Regions from separate parts of the Arthrobacter sp. TJ-240 genome, predicted to be linked through region 1. Evidence: predicted binding sites of a transcription regulator. Region 1 holds the regulator's gene; the other holds the start of a gene.
The links. The regulator HrcA, encoded in region 1, represses chaperone genes, less so after heat shock. The targets are predictions, from matches to a motif close to TTNGCACTCGNNNNNNNCGAGTGCNAA.
Positions count from the first base shown of each region.

Region 1 (7,166 bases):
GAGGGCCTGCACCATCTGCTCCGTCGAGTCGAAGACGAACATCCTGGTGTCCAGTCCTGCCGCATTGATGCCTGTTGAAGATTCGCTCATAGCTCGGCCGTCCGGCCTCTGATCGCCCTCATTCGAGTAGTCGTGCTCGTGTGGATGGGTGCTGCCCCTGCCGGCCGCCGCTCCCGCGGGGGATGTGCGGGCTGATCGGCGCAGGTGGCAGTAGCGCCAATGTTACGCCATGGCCCTTTTCCTCCTCTCCCGTCAACAGGAGCAGAGGCCCCTTGATTCCCGCAGGAAGTCACCTCCGGCTGCGATGTGGGGCATCCGGCACCTCGACCGAGTGACGCTCGGTTTTCATCGCGAATCGGCAACGGCTTCGTATCGATCGGGTTTCAGTCGCGCCGCGAGGAGGTCTTCGTGCGGGTACGTCCCCCTGCCCTGTGCCAAGCTGAAACCGGTCCGGCAGCGCAGACCGACACCCGGTCCGCGCCAGCACCGACTCACGATGTCGGTGGGCCGCGAACATTCCATATCCACCCGCGCAGCGGCGCGCCCGACGGAAGGGGGCCGGCATGAGTGAGCAGGATCCCCTGAAGAGGAGCCGCCTCGGGCTGCCCGGTATCCTTTTCGTCTCCGGCGGGGTGCTCGTCGCGAGCACGGTGTTCATCGTCCCGAACGCCGGTCTGCTCCAGGGCGCGGGGCCCAGCACGGCCATCGCCGAGCCCGTCCCGACGTCCTCCGCGGGAGGTACCGGCCCCTCCGGTCCCCCGATCCGGACGCAGGGCGCGGCGGCCGGCCCTGCCGGGTCGGCGCAGGCGCTCCTGCCCGTGTACTGGCTCGGGGACGTCGAGGGCGACGACCGGCTGTTCCGCGAATTCCTCCCGGCTCCCGAGGGGTCCACCGGCGATCCCATCGCCGACGCGGTGCAGCTCATGACCGGGGGCACGCCCCTCGACCCCGACTACCGGTCCCCGTGGCAGCAGGCCTCGAGCGTGCGCTCGGCGATCTCCACGAAGAACGTCATCACGCTCGACATCTCCGCCGACGCGTTCGCGCCACGGCTCGACGAGGACGCGGCCCGCCTGGCGCTGCAGCAGCTCGTCTTCACCGCGACCGCGGCCGCTGCCAACGCGGGCCTGATCCCGGGCGGCGAGGCGAGTTCCGTCGTCGTCCTCGTCGACGGGGCCGCGGACATCCGCGCCTTCGATGCCATCGACCTGGTGGGCGAGTGGACGCGGGACACCGAGCTTCTCGCGCCGGTCTGGATCATCGATCCCCAGCAGGACGTGGAAGCCGACACCTCCGGCCTGATCATCCACGGCACGGGCCACTCCTCCGAGGAATCCGTCGCGTGGCGCATCGACCGCAGCCTGGACGGCTCCGCGGGCGGCCGCACGGGGCTTTTCCTCGACGGGTCGGTGGACATCACCCCGGAGGACGGTGCCTACTCCTTCTCCGTGACGCTGCCGGCGGGTCGGTACCAGATCACGGTGTCCGTGCCCGAGGGTGACGGGGAGGCGCACGACTCCAAGAGCGTCGTGGTCAGGTAGGGCGGTGACTACCAGCGGCCGAGCAGGTGGTTCAGCAGGACGAGGGCAGCCGGCCCGGCCGACGACGACCGCAGGACATGGGGTCCCAGGCGAGCCGTGAGCGCTCCGGCGTCCTGGAGCTTGCCGAGCTCGGCGTCGCTGATGCCGCCCTCGGGCCCCACGACGACGGCCGTGGAGGACGGCTCGTCCAGTCCACCGGAGAGGCGCAGCGCCGACACCCGGTCCGCCAGGGAGGCCCCCGCGTCCTCGTGGAGCACGACCAGCCGGTCCACCGACGCCGCCCAGGCGGCGAGCCCGGAGGTGTCCAGCACGCCGTGCACATCGGGGACGAACGAGCGGCGGGACTGCTTGGCGGCCGCGCCGACGAGCGATACCCACTTCTGCCGGCCCTTCTCGGCCTTGTCGCCTCGCCACCGGACGATGCTGCGCTCCGCGTGCCAGGGCACGACGCCGTCGACGCCGAGTTCGGTGGCCGCCTCGACGGCCTGCTCGTCGCGGCCGGCCTTGGCCAGGGCCTGCACGAGCACGAGGCGATGCCGCGGCTCCGGATCCTGTCCCGCCGTCTCGACACGGAGCTCGACCGTACCCGTCCCGACCGCGGCGATCACGCCACCGATCCGGTAGCCGGCGCCGTCGGAGACATCGATGCGCTCCCCCGCGATGAGCCGGCGCACGGTCGCGGCGTGGCGCCCCTCGTCACCGCCGAGGACGAAGGCTGCGCCGGGCCCGGCCGACCGGACCTGGTCGGCCGGCCCGAAGAAGAGGGGTCTCGTCATGCTCAGCGGTTCCCGAGGCGCTCCCGGAGGCGAGCGAACACGCCGGAGCCGCTGCTGGCGAGCTGCCCGTCCGTGTACTCCTCGCCGCGCAGTTCCGCGAGCCGGCGCAGGAGCTCCTCCTGCTGGTGGTCGATGTTGCGCGGGGTCTCGACGTTGAGGTGCACGCGGAGATCCCCCCTGCCCTGACCGCGGAGGTGCGTGACGCCGAGCCCCCGCAGTGTCACGATCTCCCCGGCCTGCGTCCCGGGCTTGATCACGAGCTCCTGGTCGCCGTCGTAGGTGTCGAGGTGCACGCTGGTGCCGAGCGCGGCCGCCGTCATGGGGACGCTGAGGGTCACGTGCAGATCGTCGCCATCGCGGAGGAAGGTCGAATCGGTGTTGACGCGGATCTCCACGTAGAGGTCGCCCTGCGGCCCGCCGGCGATGCCGGCCTCGCCCTGTCCTGCGAGCTGGATGCGCGTGCCCGTGCCGACGCCGGCCGGGACCTTGATGGTCAGGGTGCGGCGCGCCCGGATGCGGCCCTCACCGCTGCATTCGTGGCAGGGGCTCGGGATCACGGTGCCGTAGCCCTGGCAGGTGCCGCAGGGCGCGCTCGTCATGACCTGGCCGAGGATGGACCGCACGGCGCGCTGGACCTGGCCGGAACCGCCGCAGATGTCGCAGGTGCGCACGGACGTGCCGGGCTGGCAGCAGCTGCCGTCGCACGTGGGGCACACCTCCGCGGTGTCCACCTCGATCTTCTTGTTGGCGCCGAACACGGCGTCCTTCAGGTCGATCCGCACGTTGATCAGGGCGTCCTGCCCCCGGCGGGTCCTGGTCGGGGCGCCGGCCTGCTGGCCGCCCCCGCCGAAGAAGGTCTCGAAGATGTCCTGGAACGCGAACCCGGAGCCCGAGTAGCCGGCGCCGTAGCCGTTGTCCGTGCCGTTCTCGTTGCCCGTGGTGTCGTAGACCCGGCGCTTCTGGGGGTCCGAGAGCACCTCGTAGGCGTGCGTGACGCGCTTGAAGTCCTCCGCGGCGTCCTCCCCGGTGTTCACGTCCGGGTGGAGCTTGCGCGCCAGCTTGCGGTACGCCTTCTTGATCTCCTCGCCGGTCGCACCCTGCGCCACACCGAGGACCTCATAGTGATTACTCACTCGTGCACATCACTTCCTGTTGGAGACTACTGTCTGCTGCTCGCCGTTTCCGGCGGAAATTGTCTGGGTGCCCCGGAGGGCACTCGCCTACTCCTCGAGGATCCTCGAGAGGTAGCGGGCGACGGCGCGCACGGCGGCCATCGTCGTCGGGTAGTCCATGCGGGTGGGTCCGAGGACCCCGAGCTTCGCACCGGCGTCCGGTCCGTAGCCCGTCGCGACGACGGAGGCCCCCGACAGGCCGCCGTACGGGTTCTCGCTCCCGATCCTCACCGAGATGCCGCGGGCGTCGTACTCCATCTCGGACAGGAGCCTCAGCATCACCACCTGCTCCTCGAGCGCCTCGAGGACGGGGCCGATACTCAGGGGGAAGTCGCCGGTGGAGCGGGCGAGGTTCGCCGTCCCCGCCAGCAGGATCCGGTCGTCGCGGCCGAGCCCTGCGAGCTGTTCGAGTGCCCTGATGATCGTACCCCCGTGCGCCCTCAGCGCGGGGGGCAACTGCGACAGGGCGACCCCGAGCTCGGCGGGCAGCGCGGCGAGCTTCATGCCGGACACCGCGGAGAGGATGCGCTGCCTGAGGTCCGCGAGCTCGGCCTCCTGGATCGCGGCGGGCGTCCGCACGATGCGCTGCTGCACGGTGCCGTTGCTCGCGATGAGGACCACGAGGATCTGCTGCGGCGCGAGGAGCACGAACTCGATGTGCCTCACGGACGCTCCCCCGACGCGGGGGAACTGCACGACGGCGACCTGGTTGGTGAGCTGCGCGAGCAGCCGCACGGTGCGGTCCATGACGTCGTCGAGGTCTTCCGCGCCCTCGAGGAGCGTCTGGATGGCCTTCTTCTCGGGGGCCGAGAGCGGCTTCACCTCGGAGATACGGTCGACGAACAGGCGGTAGCCCTTGTCCGTGGGGATGCGGCCCGAGCTGGTGTGGGGGGCCGCGATGAGGCCCTCCTCCTCGAGGACGGCCATGTCGTTGCGGATCGTGGCGGACGAGACGCCCAGCCCGTGGCGGTCGACGAGGGCCTTGGAGCCGACGGGCTCCCGGGAGTGGACGTAGTCCTCGACGATGGCCCGGAGCACCTCCAGGCGTCGTGGTTCACTCATTCCTGTGTCACCTCCGGGTCTTCTCCCTTCCCTCACGAGCGCGGCGGGCGCGTGGTTCCGAGCGGTTAGCACTCGACACGCCCAAGTGCCAAGTCTAGTACGTCCGCAGCGATTGTTAGCATTGGGACCCGGGCTGCGGCACACCGCCGGCGCCCTTACCGGAAGGGCAGGCTCGGCATGGACTACGGCTGGGGAGCACAGGACATCGCGGCTCCCAGGCGGGTCGCCCTGCCCGACGTCCCGGTCGAGAAGGACATGGTCCTGGAGGACGTGCAGAGCGGTTTCGTCGGTGCGGTGGTGCGCGTCGAGAAGTCCGGCGGGTTGCACGTCATGGTGCTCGAGGACCGGCGTGGGAAAAAGCGCACCTTCCGGCTCGGCCACGGATTCCTCCTCGACGGCGCGCCCGTGCATGTCGTCGCGCCCGTGACGCGCGCCGCGCCGGCCTCCACCCGCACCGCCTCCGGTTCCGTCCGGGTCGACGGGGCCCGCGCGCGGACGGCGCGCGCCAGCCGGATCTGGGTGGAAGGCAAGCACGACGCCGAGCTGGTCGAGAAGGTCTGGGGCGACGACCTCCGGCTCGAGGGCATCGTCGTGGAGCCGCTGCACGGCGTCGACGACCTCGAGGGGGCCGTGCGGGCGTTCGGGCCGGGGCCGGAGCGCCGGCTCGGGATCCTCGTCGACCACCTGCTGCCGCAGACCAAGGAGTGGCGCATCGCGCAGCAGGCCATGACCGTGGCCGGCGCCCGCAACCACGTCCTGATCGTGGGCCACCCCTACGTGGACGTCTGGCAGGCCGTGAGGCCGGCGGCTCTCGGACTCGACGCCTGGCCAGTGGTGCCGCGCCACCAGGACTGGAAGACGGGCATCCTCGCCGGTCTCGGCTGGCCGCACCACGACCAGGCCGCCGTCGCGCACGGTTGGCAGCGGATCCTCGCGGGCGTCAGCACGTACGCCGACCTGGAGCCGTCGCTGCTGGGCCGGGTCGAGGAAGTCATCGACTTCCTGACCGCACCGCCCGGGACCACGTGAGCCGGACGGCCCGGGCCACCCCGTATCCTTGGAGCACACTCCGGGGGAGAGTTTCCACCAGTTACCAAAGGAATCGAAGTTGTCCAACACCGCCGACCACCAGCACCACGGCCGGAACGAGTCCCGCCCCGCCTTCGAGGGGATCCCGGCCACCGCACTCCCCCTGACGGCGTCCGAGGACCGACAGTACGCCACGCTGGCACACTTCGGAGGGATCCTGGGCTTTATCCCCTCCCTGCTGATCTACCTCATCTTCAAGGACCGTGGCCCGTTCACCGCGCAGGAGTCCAAGGAGGCGCTGAACTTCACGCTTCCGCCGACAGCCCTGGCCCTCGTGGCGTGGCTCCTGTCGCTCGTCCCGGACATCGGGGGCGTCTTCGCCGTCGTCAACGCGCTCATCTGGGTCGTCATCACGATCTTCTCGGTCAATGCGGGCATCCACGTCAACCGGGGGCGGCCGTACCGGTACGCCCTGAACCTGCGCCTGATCCGCTGAGCGGACGTCAGTCCGGCAGCAGTCTCCGCACGACGGCGTCCGCGAGCAGCCTGCCGTCGAGGGTCAGGACCACGCGGCCCGCGAACGCGGCGGCCGGGTCCACGAGTCCGTCGGCGATCAGCCCCGCGACGGCCCTGCGCCCCGCCGTCGCCAGCGACTCCGTGGGCAGCCCCTCGCGCAGCCGCACGCGCAGCATGACGTCCTCGACGTAGCGGTCCTCCGCGGACAGCACCTCGCGCCCCGCAGCAGGTGAGCGGCCGACACCGAGCGCCTCCGCGTAGGGCCGCGGGTGCTTGACGTTCCACCAGCGGGTGCCGCCGACATGGGAGTGCGCGCCCGGACCGGCCCCCCACCAGTCGCTGCCGCGCCAGTAGGCCAGATTGTGCCGGCACTCGTCCGCGGGGGTCCGCGCCCAGTTGCTCACCTCGTACCAGTGCAGGCCGGCGGCGGTGAGCATCTCCTCGGCGAGGGCGTACTTGTCGGCGTGGTCGTCGTCGTCGATGGGCGGCATCTGGCCGCGCCGGATCCGCGAGGCGAGCCGTGTTCCGTCCTCGATGATGAGGGCGTAGGCGGAGATGTGGTCGGGACCGTAGGACAGCGCGGTGGCGAGCGACGTGCGCCAGTCCTCGAGCGACTCCCCCGGCGTGCCGTAGATCAGATCGAGGCTGACGCTGAGGCCGGCCTCGCGCGCCCACTGCACTGCCTGCGGCACGCGCTCGGGTGAGTGCGTGCGGTCGAGCACCGCGAGGACGTGCGGGACGGCCGACTGCATGCCGAAGGACACCCGGGTGAACCCGGCGTCGCGCAGGATCCGCAGCGATTCGGGGGTGACGGAGTCGGGATTGGCCTCGGTGGTGACCTCGGCGTGCGGCGCCAGCCCCCACGTGGCACGCGCCGCACGGAGGATCGAGGCGAGGTCATCGGCGGGGAGCAGTGTCGGGGTCCCGCCGCCGAAGAAGACGGTGGAGAGGGGGCGGGCCGGTACCCCGGAGGACTCGAGAACTCGGGCCCCGAGTGCGATCTCCTCGAGCACCGATCCCGCGTAGGCGTCCTGCGACGCTCCGCCGCCGAGCTCGGTGGCCGTGTACGT
Region 1 is NZ_JBZCNG010000002.1:301,216-308,381, forward strand. It holds gene AC4D2C_RS06075 (PhoH family protein) at 1-90, opposite strand, end outside; gene AC4D2C_RS06080 (GerMN domain-containing protein) at 564-1,541, shown strand; gene AC4D2C_RS06085 (16S rRNA (uracil(1498)-N(3))-methyltransferase) at 1,550-2,317, opposite strand; gene dnaJ (molecular chaperone DnaJ) at 2,320-3,450, opposite strand; gene hrcA (heat-inducible transcriptional repressor HrcA) at 3,538-4,551, opposite strand; gene AC4D2C_RS06100 (DUF3097 family protein) at 4,729-5,580, shown strand; gene AC4D2C_RS06105 (DUF4870 domain-containing protein) at 5,660-6,076, shown strand; gene hemW (radical SAM family heme chaperone HemW) at 6,084-7,166, opposite strand, start outside.

Region 2 (7,166 bases), on a different contig from region 1:
ACCGGCCGAACCCGACGAGGTCGCGCACGGAGAGCCGGACCGTCAGCTGGTTCTCCTGCCGGAGGATCGACAGGGTGCGGGCGAGGTCCCGTCCCGGGGTCGTGCCGACGTCCAGCCCGTCCACCTCCACGCGGCCGGCATCGAGCGGGAGGAGCCTGCTCATCATGGACAGCAGGGTCGACTTACCTGCGCCGTTGGGGCCGATGATCGAGGTGACGCCACCCGGGATGGTGCAGCTGACGTCGTCCACCACGGTGGCGGTCCCGTAGCGCTTGGTGGCGTGGCTGACGGTGATCACCGGATACGGCCTTTCAGGAGGAGGGCGAGGAAGACGAGGCCGCCGGTGAACTCGATGACGATGCTGAGGGCGGTGTCGAACGCGAAGACCTGCTCGAGGACGAGTTGACCGCCCACGAGGGCGATCACGCCGAGCAGGACGGCGACGGGCAGCACGACGGCATGCCGGAAGGAGGCGCACAGCTGGTAGGCGAGAGCCGAGACGAGCAGGCCGAAGAAGGTCGCGGGTCCCACGAGGGCCGTGGAGACGGCGACGAGCACCGAGCAGATCACGAGGACCAGCGTCACGGTGCGCCGGTGGTCCACGCCGAGCCCGATCGCTGTGTCGCGTCCGAGGGCCAGGACGTCGAGGCGGTGGCGCAGCCGCCAGGCCGGCAGGCACAGTCCGGCGACGGTGACGGCGGAGATCAGCAGCAGCGTCGGATCCACCCGGTTGAAGCTCGCGAAGAACAGGTCCTGCAGGATGATGTACTCGCTCGGGTCCATGAGGCGCTGGAGCAGCGAGGAGACGCCGCGGAAGAAGACGCCGAACACGATGCCGACCAGCAGCAGCAGGTGCAGGCTCCGACCGCCGCCGGTGAAGAGCCACCGGTACAGCAGCCAGGAGAAGCCGACCATGAGGGTGACCTCGACCCCGAAGCGGATCGGCGCCCCGAGGGTGAGGAGGGTCGAGGCGCCGAGGGCGAACGCCAGGACGGTCTGGATGAGCACGTAGAGCGCGTCCAGCCCCATGATGGACGGCGTCAGGATCCGGTTGCCGGTGACGGTCTGGAACAGCACGGTGGACACCCCGACGGCGACGGCGACCAGCACCATCGCCCCGACGCGGTTCAGCCGCCGCGGCAGCACGTAGTCGAGGTTGCCCTGGACGTCGACGAGCAGGAACGCCGCGACGAGCACGACGGCGGCGGCGCCGAGCACCGCGAGCCATACGCCGGCCGGCAGTGCGGTGAGCGGCTTCCGGCCGGACTGCACGACGGCGGTGGGCAGGGGGCTGGTCCTAGCGCGCACCGGCGGTCCTCCGTACGAGCAGGGTGATGAACAGGGCGCTGCCGACCACGGAGACGATCACACCGACGGGCACCTCGTAGGGGAAGCGGATGACCCTGCCCAGGATGTCGCACGCCAGGAGGAACCCGGCGCCGAACAGGGCGATCCACGGCACGGCGCGGCGCACGTTGTCGCCGATGAACAGGGACACGAGGTTGGGCACGATCAGCCCGAGGAAGGGGACGGCGCCCACGACCACGACGACGACGGCGCTGATGAGGCTCACCAGGACGAGGCCGAGGTTCATGGTGCGCCGGTAGCCCAGGCCGAGGTTGGTGGTGAACTCCTCGCCCATGCCGGCCACGGTGAACCGGTCGGCGCACACATAGCCCACGACGGCGAGGACGGCCACGAGCCACAGCAGTTCGTAGCGCCCGCGGACGAGCCCGGAGAAGTCGCCGATCATCCACGTGTTGAGCGTCTGCAGCAGGTCGAAGCGGTAGGCGAAGAATGTCGTCACGGCCGCGATGACGCCGCCGAGCATGATGCCCACGAGCGGGACGATCAGCGTGTTGCGCAGGGGGATCCGGCGCAGGACCGAGAGGAAGAGCGCCGTCCCGGCCACGGCGAAGAGCGCGGCGATCCCCATCTTCGCCACGACCGGCGCGGCGGGCAGCAGCAGCGTCGCCACGAGGATGCCGGCGGTGGCCGACTCCACGGTGCCGACCGTGGAGGGCTCCACGAACCTGTTGCGGGCCATGAGCTGCAGGATGAAGCCGGCGACGCCGAGCGCCACGCCCGCCAGGAGGACCGCCAGGGTGCGCGGCACCCGGCTCACGAGGAACGTCTGCCACACGCCGGCGTCACCCGCGAGCAGATCGCCGGGGGAGACGGCCGAGACGCCCACGAACAGGCTGACGACGGCAAGCAGCAGCACGGCTCCGCCGGCTGCCACGAGGGACAGGGGGCGGGCGGAACCGCGCTGCTGTGCCGGCCGCTGCGGCCGGAGGGAGAGTGCTGCCATGGGGCGCCCGCCGCGGGAGCGGCGGAGCGGGTCAGGCCGCGACGGCCTCGTTGACGGCGGAGACCATGGCGTCGAGGTTGTTCAGCCCGTACCCGATGAGGTACCAGCTCGCGGAGTCGAGGTAGGTGACGTCGTCGTTCTTCGCCGCCTCCGTGCCGTTCACGAGCTCGTTGTCGAGGACCGCGGAGCCCGCGGCCCCGGCCTCGCCGACGGCGGCGTCACGGTCGATCACGAAGAGGTGGGCCGGGTCGACCTCGGCGATGTACTCGAAGGAGACGGCCTCGCCGTGCGTGCCCTCGCTCTTCACCTCGGCGGCAGGCTTCACGCCCAGCACGTCGTGGATCAGGCCGAACCGCGATCCGGCGCCGTAGGCGGTGACCTCGCCCGCGCTGGTCATCAGGACCAGGCCGTTCCCCGCGGACGCCGCGGCGTCCCTCGTCTCGGAGATCCTGGCGTCGAGTGCCGCCAGCCGGTCGGCGACCTCGTCCTCCGCGCCGAAGATGCGGCCGAGCGATTCGGTGTGCTCGGTGAAGCTCGCGATCGGGTCCGACGCGTCGACGCTGAGGTCGATGGTCGGCGCGATCTCCGCGAGCTCGTCGTAGGAGTCGGCGACGCGGCCCGAGATGATGATGAGGTCCGGGGCGGCGGCGGCGATCGCTTCGAAGTCCGGCTCCTTCATGGACCCGATGTTCTTGGTGTCGCCCCCCTCGTAGGCCGAGAGCTGGGCGGGCAGGGTCCCCTGCGGAACGCCGGCGACGTCGACCCCGAGGGCGTCCAGGGTGTCGAGGGCGCCCAGGTCGAAGGTGAACACCGTCTCAGGGTCCACCGGCACCTCGGTGGTGCCCTGCGCGTGCTCGACGGAGACGGTCGAGGCGGCCGAGGGCTCGCCGGCAGCCTCGGAGGAACCACCGCACGCCGTGAGGGCGAGGGTGGCCGCAGCGGCTGCGGAAAGGACGGCGAGGCGCGCGTGTGCCATGGGTGGACTCCGTAGGGGGAAGGGCCGGACGAACCGGACGTCGTGAAGATGTCGTCGAAGTAAGGGGTGCCTTACTCCTTCTGAATGTAGAGGTCCGCAGGGGAATTACGCAACCGGAGTATGTCCTAATGCGTCGTGGTGCGCCCGCCCGACCGTCCCGTTCTCGTCAACGCTGGCACTCACCTTGACCGAGTGCCAGCCCTTGCATACAGTCGGACTTGGCACTCGCTCACCGCGGGTGCTAATCCCGAGGGAAGCGTTCGCCGGCACCGCGACGACGGTTCACGCCCAACCCGACGGCCCCCAATCCATTGGTATCGAACGCAAAGGAGAGCCCGAGTGTCGGTCTCTATTAAGCCCCTTGAGGATCGCATCGTTGTCCGCCCCCTCGAAGCCGAGCAGACCACTGCTTCCGGCCTCGTCATCCCGGACACGGCCAAGGAGAAGCCCCAGGAGGGCGAAGTCGTGGCAGTCGGACCGGGTCGCGTCGACGACAACGGCAACCGCGTGCCCGTCGATGTCGCCGAGGGCGACATCGTCATCTACTCGAAGTACGGCGGAACCGAAGTGAAGCACGGCGGCACCGAGTACCTGGTGCTCTCCGCCCGCGACGTCCTCGCTGTCGTCGTCAAGTAGTACCCCTTGAGGAGAAGCCCCGGCCCGTAGCGGCCGGGGCTTTTCCTCGCCAAGCCTGAAAGGAACCACCAGTGGCAAAGCAGTTGGAATTCAACGACGCCGCCCGCCGTGCCCTCGAAGCCGGCGTGGACAAGCTCGCGAACACCGTCAAGGTGACGCTCGGCCCCCGCGGACGCAATGTGGTGCTCGACAAGAAGTGGGGCGCCCCCACCATCACGAACGACGGCGTCACGATCGCCCGCGAGATCGAGCTCGACGACCCGTACGAGAACCTCGGCGCCCAGCTGGCCAAGGAGGTCGCCACCAAGACCAACGACGTCGCCGGTGACGGAACCACCACCGCCACGGTCCTGGCCCAGGCACTCGTCAAGGAAGGCCTCCGCAACGTGGCCGCCGGTGCAGCCCCGGGACAGCTCAAGCACGGCATCGAGGTGGCGGTCGAGGCCGTCGCCAAGCGCCTGCTCGAGAACGCCCGCGAGGTCGTCGGCCAGCAGACCGCCAACGTGGCCTCGATCTCCGCGCAGAGCACCGAGGTCGGGGACCTCCTCGCCGAGGCGTTCGACAAGGTCGGCAAGGATGGTGTGATCACCATCGAGGAGTCCTCCACCACGCAGACCGAGCTCGTCCTCACCGAGGGCATGCAGTTCGACAAGGGCTACCTCTCGCCGTACTTCGTGACCGACGCCGAGCGCCAGGAAGCCGTCCTCGAGGACGCGCTCATCCTCATCAACTCCGGCAAGATCTCCTCGCTGCAGGAATTCCTGCCGCTGCTCGAGAAGGCCCTCCAGGCCGGCAAGCCGCTGTTCATCATCGCCGAGGACATCGAGGGCGAAGCGCTCTCCACCCTGGTGGTCAACAAGATCCGCGGCACCCTGAACGTCGTTGCCGTCAAGGCCCCGGGCTTCGGTGACCGCCGCAAGGCCATGATGCAGGACATCGCCACCCTCACGGGTGCGCAGGTCGTCTCGCCGGACCTCGGCCTCAAGCTGGACCAGGTGGGCCTCGAGGTGCTCGGTTCCGCGCGCCGCATCACCGTCACCAAGGACGCCACCACGATCGTCGACGGCACCGGCAGCGAGTCCGACGTCGCCGACCGCGTGGCGCAGATCCGCGCCGAGGTGGAGCGCACCGACTCCGACTGGGATCGTGAGAAGCTCCAGGAGCGGCTCGCGAAGCTCGCCGGCGGTATCGGCGTCATCAAGGTCGGCGCCGCCACCGAGGTGGAGCTCAAGGAGAAGAAGCACCGCATCGAGGATGCAGTCTCCTCCACGCGTGCCGCTCTCGAAGAGGGCATCGTGGCCGGCGGCGGTTCCGCGCTGGTCCACGCCGGCAAGGCGCTCGACACCGACCCCGACGTCCTGGCACTCGAGGGCGACGCGGCCACCGCCGTCGGTCTCGTACGCCGCGCGCTCGCCCAGCCGCTGCGCTGGATCGCCGAGAACGCCGGGCACGAGGGTTATGTCGTCGTCGCGAAGGTCTCCGACCTCGAGGACGGCCACGGCTTCAACGCCGCGACCGGCGAGTACGAGAACCTCGTGGACGCCGGCATCATCGACCCCGTGAAGGTGACGCGCTCAGCCCTGCGGAACGCTGCCTCGATCGCGGCGCTGGTGCTGACCACCGAGACCCTCGTGGTCGAGAAGCCCGAGGAGTCCGAGGACGAGGGCCACGGACACTCGCACTAGGACCCCCCGGCCGAGGGTCCCTCGGCCCAGGGCTACTGAGCACTGACACAGCAGCACCCCGGTTCCTCGAGGAGCCGGGGTGCTTCTGCGTTCCTCCCCGGAGCCCCCGAGGCCGCCCCCGACCGCGTACCATTTCCTGGTACGGCTAGGACCTGGGGAAGGACATGGCGCGACGACTCTTCGGCGAGATCTCGCCGCTCACCTACCGCATCGCGATGGAGCGGATGATCCTCCTGCGCCATCTTCGGAACTTGCGGCGGAGGGACCGGATCGCCAGGACCAGGACGCAGGAGAACCTGCCGGTGACCGTGTACCGGCACAACTCCCTGATCCGGCGTCGGCTCGGGAACGTCGAGACGGAACTGCAGGACAACAAGGCGGTCAGCCTCGGACTGACGGCGCCGAAGATCGACGGCATCGTGATCGCGCCCGGCGAATGCTTCTCCTTCTGGAGCCTCGCGGGCCGCTGCTCAGCGAACGAGGGCTACCGTGAAGGGCTCACCATCAGCAACGGGAAGCCGACGCGGGGCATGGGGGGCGGGATGTGCCAGTTCACCAACCTGCTTCACTGGATGGTGCTGCACAGTCCCCTGACCGTCGTCGAGCACCACCACCACAACGGGCTGGATCTGTTCCCGGACTTCAACCGGCAGATCCCGTGGGGCACGGGTACATCGATCGCCTTCAACTACCTCGACTACCGCGTCGAGAACCGCACGCCGTACACGTTCCAGTTCCGCACCTGGACCACGGAGGACCATCTGCGGGGCGAACTGCGTGCGGACCGCGAACTCCCCACCAAGTTCCACATCCGGGAGCGGGACGCCTACTTCTACGAGCAGGACGGCGAGGTGTACCGGCACAACAGGGTGTACCGGGCCGAGCGCGACAAGCGCACGGGCCTCGAGCTCTCGGAGGATCTGATCCTCGAGAACGAGGGCAGGATCGCCTACGACCGTTCGCTCGTGCGGGCGGAGATCCTTCCCGCACGTCCCGTCCGGAGGGACGCCTCGGACTGAACCCGAACACGCCGGCGCGGCGCGGCCCGGCGCGGCCCGGCGCCGATCCCGGGAGCAGGCCCTCGACAGGAGCGCCGTACCCGCCCACCTGGCGAGCACGCGTGTGGGAGCGACTGTCTCCCAGGCGCGACGACGAAGCCCCGACCACTCCTTCGAGTGCCGGGGCTTCGTCGTGCTGCCGGGCGTGGAGCCCGTCAGGATGGGATCAGGCGTCGACGACGATCGCCGTGACGACCGGCTGGCGGTTGTAGAACCGGCGCATCCAGTTCGCCGTGGCCCGCTCGATGATGTCCTCCGGGTCCTGGCGGCGACCGCCCTGGCGGTTGGACGCGGCATCGCGGAGTGCCTTCTCGACGGCGGCACCCGCCTTGTCGAGGTCCTCGTCGGAGCAGGAGAAGCCCTTGGTGAAGAACTCCGGCGCCTCGACGATGTCCCCGTTGTCCGGGTCGATGATGGCGAGGACCGTGACCACGCCCTCTTCCGCGAGGCGGCGGCGCTCCACGAGGTCCTCCTCGGTGATCCCGCCGACGCTGTCGCCG
Region 2 is NZ_JBZCNG010000006.1:235,192-242,357, reverse strand. It holds gene AC4D2C_RS15500 (iron ABC transporter ATP-binding protein) at 1-298, opposite strand, end outside; gene AC4D2C_RS15495 (iron chelate uptake ABC transporter family permease subunit) at 295-1,308, opposite strand; gene AC4D2C_RS15490 (ABC transporter permease) at 1,298-2,311, opposite strand; gene AC4D2C_RS15485 (siderophore ABC transporter substrate-binding protein) at 2,343-3,287, opposite strand; gene groES (co-chaperone GroES) at 3,627-3,923, shown strand; gene groL (chaperonin GroEL) at 3,995-5,608, shown strand; gene AC4D2C_RS15470 (VanW family protein) at 5,773-6,627, shown strand; gene AC4D2C_RS15465 (ribonuclease J) at 6,833-7,166, opposite strand, start outside.
Region 2: groES (co-chaperone GroES) is a predicted target of HrcA. The motif match lies at 3,460-3,486, and genes of this name have one in related genera.